One region of the Paenibacillus sp. A14 genome, then DNA from elsewhere that is predicted to be linked to it. Evidence: riboswitches for the same ligand, from Rfam matches in the RefSeq annotation. Region 1 holds a riboswitch; the other holds the start of a gene.

Region 1 (3,309 bases):
CGGGACTCGGCCCATCGACAATCCGCATCAACGCCAATGTCTCAAGCCCGACACCGAGTAAAAAAACGAGATTGGCCGTGGCGAGAACAACCATGGGGACGCCCGAACCCGGGACAGCCAGCAGAGCCCAAGTGATCGCTTGGCACCCTTTTGCCGCATAAAAGATAGGATAAGAGACATCCTTTGGTTGTTTGTAGCGATAGGCCGTGATGAACATCATCGCAAACAAGTGGCCCAGGGAAAGCAGAATATAAACAGTTTTCATATCCATTTGTAACAGCGTCATATTGAGATAGCCACGCCTTCCCCCGAAGAAAGGTTTATATTCTGATAATAATAACTGAAATTTTAAGCTTTATCGATAGTATGGGATAAAAAAACAGGCCTCCGACGCGTTCGTCGAAAACCTGTTCTTATGTGATCCGATTTATATTTATCAAGTCAAGCCGGTGCAGGCTGGCTCTGTCTGGAAATGACGAACAGCGCCGTCCAGATCAGGATAAAGCCCACAGCTTGCGCCACGGTGACCATCTGTTGGAACGCAATCCAGTTCACCAGCACGCCCACCATCGGAAAGCTGAGCTCGGCCAAGGTAGCCACGGAAGCCTTCGTGGTCGTCAAACCTTTGTAGTAGACCAGCAGACTGAGGAGCCCCGGAAGCAGCGCCTGACCTAGCAAATTCAGCGAAAAGGCGGCCATGCCGGAAGCCTCCGTCGGCAAATGCCAAGCGGCCCCTTCATTCCAGGTCACAGCCAGCAACAGCGGCAGCGCCAGGATGAACCGCAGCGAGGTGACCGTTTCATACTTCATCTGTCCGACCATCATCCGCCCCATTACCGTTGATCCGCCCCAAAGCGCGGCGGCGCCCAGCGAGAGGAGACTGCCGACCTGGATAAAATCATTCCAGTGTCCGAACGGAACCGAAAAGCCGAAGGTCAATAGATAGGTGCCGGCCAGTGCGATGAGAAACAGCAGGGAAAATCGGCGCGGGAGCGACTCCTTCAGCAAAAAGCGGGCCATCAGGATGGCGAACAGCGGCTGAAGCTTTTGCAGCAGCAATACGGCATTGGCATCGCCGTGGGTTAGTCCCATGGTAAACAGGATGGTGGCGATGGCGGAACCGCCCCAAGAGATGAACAAGAGCGCTCCGACATGCTTCCAGCCGATCCCCCGCAGCTCTTGACGGTTCTTCCACAAGGTCGGCGCCACGACCAACGCGATGAGGATATGCTCCAGCAATACAAGCTGGGCCGAAGTGATCGATTTCAGCAAAATCAGACGAAACAGCGGATCGACGCCCCAGAGGGCCGCCCCCAACACGACCAGCCAGAAACCGCTTTTTGCGCGAGTCCCCGAGACCGTTCTCGACGAATTGACTTGAATGGTGGCACGTGATGCATTTTCCATATTCCCGACTCCTTCTTGAATATGGGGTCTACGCGAAAAAGCCCCCGCATTGACATCAGTCAAATTTCGGGGGCCGATCAAATAAGCTTGCGGGGGTGGAATACACCCGCACCCGCATGCCTGTGATTGATCTTCTCCCATCCGGACTTTACCGTCGGCCCTGGAGTCGCACCAGGTCAGTCTCCATCCCTTGCGGAACGGAGAGTCGCGGGCTAAATCATCGATACGATGACCATCACCGCCGGTCAGGAATTTCACCTTACCCCGAAGATCCATATTCATTTAAATTTTAATTTAATGGGTTGCTTTCATAGTACTGCTTGCAGCCGATGAAACTCTGTAACAAACGTCACAATGTGAAGTCACCCTGACCACTGAATGAAAAAACCTCATTTGTGATCATTATAACACTACGATAGCATATTTGTAATCAACTATTTTTTTTATAGTGAGTTACTCGAAGGCCGGAATAGCGATTTCACTGTAGTTGTCTTCCAGAAACTGTTTTACCTCCGGACTCGAAATGGCCTTGGCCAGCTTTTGGACCGCCTCGGAATCTTTGTTGTCCTCGCGGGCCACCAGCGTGATGGCAAACGCGGAGTCCGTCGTTTCCGTGAGCAGGGCGTCCTTTTTGGGCGTCAGGCCGAGCGGACTTGCATAGGCCGGCGTCATGAGAACCAGATCGGCGTCGTCCAGCATCCGGGCCAGCATGAGCAGATCAACTTCCTCGAATTTAAAGTTTTTGGGATTTTCCGTAACGTCAGCTACTGTGGCATTGATTCCTACGCCTTCCTTCAGCTTGATCATCCCCGCCTTCTCCAGCATGACGAGCGAACGCCCCGTATTCGACGGGTCGTTGGCGATCGCAATCGACGCGCCTTCAGGCAGTTCTTCCATGCTCTTGTAGCGTTTGGAATACGCTCCGTAAACGGCGTGATAAACCGGCTGCACAGCTGCGAGCTTGCTGCCCGTGTTCTCATTATATTGCTCCATGTAAGGAACATGCTGGAAAAAGTTCGCGTCGACTTCCTTGTTCGCCAGCGCGTCGTTCGGCTGAATATTGTCGGACAGCACAACCAGTTCCAGATTGACGCCTTCTTCCTGAAGCTGCGGCTTGATCAGCTCCAAAATTTCCGTCATCGGCGGAATCAGCGTAGCGACTTTCAGGGTCACGGCCTGTTTGTCGGACGCTTTCGCGGCGGAAGAAGTATTTCCTTTCTCCGCGCTCCCTTTCTCCGCAGCTCCGCCAGTATTACTGCCGCAACCCGCGGTCAGGATCATGATCAGGGCTACCAGCCCAAGCATCCATTTTCTGTTGTTCATCTCCAACATCCTTCCCTCTTGCTCTTTGTTTTTTGTGAATGGACCTGATCTATTGATTTACATAGCCCGTTAACAGGTATTAACGGGAAAAAGCTTTTATCGGCTTCGGCTCGCGTTATCTTTTATCCAGCCATCTGGAAATCCGGCTGCCGGCGAACTGAATGAGCTGAACCAGCACAATCATCAGGACGATGACCGCGGCCATCAGCTCCGTCTCGAAGCGCTGATATCCGTACCGGATGGCAAAATCACCGACCCCTCCGCCGCCCACGACCCCCATTACCGTGGAATAGGAAATAAAGCTGATCGTCGAGGTGGTGAGACCGAGCACGAGTCCGGAACGGGCTTCGACATAAAGAAATTTCATCACAATCTCCAGCTTGGAAGCCCCCATCGAAAGAGCCGCCTCAACCACGCCGCGCGGAACTTCCAACAAAGACTGCTCCACCTGCCTCGCATAGATGGCCATGGAGACAACGCCCAGGGGAACGGAAGCCGCTATGGTTCCGATCGCCGTTCCTACGAGCAGCCGGGTCAGCGGAATCATAAATACGACGAGAAGCAGAAACGGAAAAGATC
Region 2 (3,309 bases), on a different contig from region 1:
AATTCATCTATATGATAAGCAGCCGTGTGAAATGGAAGAACATTTCACACGGACTAAGCCAGTTCATTTCTAAGTGTGAACTGGCTTTTTCTTGTGCCGGGAAGTAGGATTCCAACGCTCTGATCGGGCCTTTTTTTGCTACCCGAGGGATTTCATAGTACACTGGAATAGGTTTGTCCCGAAGCATGTTCACTAAAGAAGAAGAGGAAGTGACCTATATGAAAAAAGGAAAGATCGTTTTGGAAAAAGGCGGGGAAGTGGAAATCCAGTTTCTGCCGGAAGAGGCTCCGGGTACTGTGGCGAACTTCGAGAAGCTGGCGAACTCCGGCTTCTATAACGGGCTGACGTTTCACCGTGTTATTCCCGGGTTTGTAGCGCAGGGGGGCTGCCCTAACGGGACTGGTACCGGTGGACCGGGTTACACGATCAAATGCGAAACAGCCACGAATACGACGAAGCACGAACGCGGCGTATTGTCGATGGCCCATGCCGGAAAAGACACCGGCGGCAGCCAGTTCTTCATCGTGTATGAGCCGCAGCCTCACCTGAACGGAGTGCATACCGTATTCGGAAAGGTGACGTCCGGTATGGACCTGGTGGATCAAATCCGTCCCGGGGACAAAATGAAAGAGGTTACCGTCTGGGACGAGTAATCCTTGTGTAATGCGAAGGGCTCCCTAGGCCAAATTTGGCCGGGAGCCCTTCTGCTATTCCATGATAAGATTAGGATTGCCGGTCAGCCGCTTCGTCCTTGACTTCCTCCCGGAAGCCGCGGATACTGTTTATACGCCGGGCGTTCTTTTCTTCAATTTGTTGTTTTTCCTCACCGGTGATTTCATCGGCATGTTCGCTCAGGTAGTCCTGGCCTTCGCGGAAGTTGCGGATCGTATTCTGAATGTTCTCCTGCAGCTTTTCCACGTTATCGGCGCGGTTGTCAGGTTTGGCCATGGCTGTTCCCTCCTGAAGGTTTCTTTCCCCGGCAAACGGGGCAATGTTATTGTCGCACGCGGAGGCTTTTTTTATTCAGATGAATGGCGTACTATTTATTTTTTGTTTCCTAAATAAAGGAGCGATTATAAAAAATGTCAACCACCGAGCAACTTAAGCTCCAGTGATAGTAATAATGATTAGCGGTGCGGAGAATAAACTGACAACAATATCTGAATCGGGTATTGTTGTATTTTTGTTTTTTTTATGCTATTCTTTCCTCAAGTCAGATGGTTTAATGACTTTATCAATTTCATATGCATTCCTTCGGGGCAGGGTGAAATTCCCTACCGACGGTGATGGCGGGCTTTGAGGCTCCGGCAATGAGTTGTTACAACGAATGCGGAGATCAGGGCGCGCACAAGTCCGTGACCCGTATGCGGGAACTGCTCGCATATGGCTGAGCCGGTGTGATTCCGGGACCGACAGTATAGTCTGGATGGGAGAAGGAGACGCGAAGAGCATTCGTAGGTCAATCGTACGGTGCTTTTAATTAAAACAAAGCAGCTTCGTTAAAGTTCATGTTTTCACATGGTTTATTTGTGTTTCCATGTTGAACAAGATGCTCGATTTGGCGAAGGCGAAGAATGCCTACCGGCTATGATTTTGTCATGGCTTGGTTAGGTGTAATTTAACGCAGCTTTTATTTCGCGGATGATCACTCTCAACAGCTCCTGCCGGAATGCTCCGGCGGGAGCTTTTTATGTCTAAAGCAAAAGGAGGGGCGGTTATAGAAACGATCGGCGATGAATATTACATGGAGCTGGCCCTGCAAATGGCCGAACGCGCCCAGGGGCAGACCGGGATCAATCCGGTCGTCGGGGCTGTCGTGGTCAAAGACGGCGCGGTGGTCGGCTTGGGCTCCCACCTGAAGAGGGGAACGCCGCATGCGGAAGTGCATGCGCTCCGCATGGCGGGCCCCTTGGCCGAAGGAAGCACGGTGTACGTTACGCTGGAGCCCTGCAGCCATCACGGGATGACTCCTCCTTGCGCGGAGCGGCTGATCGAGGATAAGGTGGCAAGGGTTGTCGTGGCCACCGAAGATCCCAATCCGCAGGTGGCCGGGCGGGGAATCGAACGGTTGCGGCAAAGCGGCATCGAAGTCACAACCGGGGTGCTTCGGGAACGGGCGGTGGCTTTAAACCGGAAATTCATCAAGTACATCACGACCGGTCTCCCATACGTCACGATAAAAACGGCCAGTACGCTGGACGGTAAAATCGCGACGAAAACGGGGGACAGCAAGTGGATTTCGAACGAAGCCTCGCGCGAAATCGTGCACACGATGCGGCACCGCCATCAAGGTATTATGGTCGGCTCCGGAACCGTGCTGGCGGATGATCCGCAATTGACGACCCGTCTAGCGGTTCCCGGACTGGATCCGGTGCGCATCATCGTCGATTCGACGCTTCGGGTTCCGGTCGGCAGCCGGGTACTGAGCGACGGAGCGGCGCCGACCCTCGTCCTGACGACCGAGGCCGCGGACCGTGCGAAGATGGCTGCCCTGACGGAGCGGGGCATCGAAGTGATTCCCTGCGGGGAGGGGCCGCGTGTGGATTTGCAGTTGGCGCTCCAAAAACTGGGGGAACGCGAAATCTCCTCCATTCTGGTCGAAGGGGGCGGCCGGTTAAACGGCTCTCTGCTGGAAAAGAGGCTGGTGGATGAGATCGTCCTGTTTATCGCCCCGAAACTGGTCGGCGGGGTGGAAGCGCCGGGGAGCTTTATTTTTCCGGGATATGAGAAAATGAGCCAAGCCGTCACGCTGGCAAGTGTGAAAGTCGAGACGATCGGAGACAATGTCTGTATTCAAGGAAAGCCGGTTTGGCCGGAGGAAGTGCAGGCAGACATCGAAGGAAATACGGAGGCGTAAAGGGGGCAGCCTATGTTTACAGGACTTATCGAGGAGATCGGGACGATGAAATCGGTTAGCCGCCAAGGGGAGGCACTCATACTGCATATTGCGGCCCGGGTCATCACTGAAGGGTTGAAACTGGGGGACAGCATCGCCGTTAACGGCGTATGCCTGACGGCCGTATCTTTTGATGATCATTCATTTATGGTCGATGTGATGCCGCAAACGTTCCGTCATACTAATCTGAAGGATCTAAAACCCGGCAGCAAAGTAAACCTCGAACGGGCGATGGCGGCCGGCGGCCGGTTCGGCGGACACATCGTGCAGGGCCATGTGGACGGAACGGGTCAAATCGTACGCAAGCGTCAGGACCAAAATTCCGTCGTATACGAGATCGAATTGGCCGATGCTTCACTCTCGCGGTACATTATCCCCCAGGGATCCATAACGGTGGACGGAATCAGTCTGAC

What was found. Region 1 has a riboswitch for FMN ahead of V4U88_RS11760 (DMT family transporter). Riboswitches for the same ligand answer to the same signal wherever they lie in the genome.
Region 2: it holds a riboswitch for FMN, as region 1 does, so the genes downstream of both, ribD (bifunctional diaminohydroxyphosphoribosylaminopyrimidine deaminase/5-amino-6-(5-phosphoribosylamino)uracil reductase RibD) here and V4U88_RS11760 (DMT family transporter) in region 1, are expected to answer to the same signal.

The regions. Positions count from the first base shown of each region.
Region 1 covers NZ_JBAGJD010000004.1:91,859-95,167, reverse strand. The annotation lists gene V4U88_RS11765 (GGDEF domain-containing protein) at 1-271, opposite strand, end outside; gene V4U88_RS11760 (DMT family transporter) at 442-1,407, opposite strand; FMN riboswitch at 1,533-1,683, opposite strand; gene V4U88_RS11755 (MetQ/NlpA family ABC transporter substrate-binding protein) at 1,861-2,739, opposite strand; gene V4U88_RS11750 (methionine ABC transporter permease) at 2,846-3,309, opposite strand, start outside.
Region 2 covers NZ_JBAGJD010000001.1:499,781-503,089, reverse strand. The annotation lists gene V4U88_RS02475 (peptidylprolyl isomerase) at 219-653, shown strand; gene tlp (small acid-soluble spore protein Tlp) at 724-948, opposite strand; FMN riboswitch at 1,247-1,442, shown strand; gene ribD (bifunctional diaminohydroxyphosphoribosylaminopyrimidine deaminase/5-amino-6-(5-phosphoribosylamino)uracil reductase RibD) at 1,718-2,857, shown strand; gene ribE (riboflavin synthase) at 2,870-3,309, shown strand, end outside.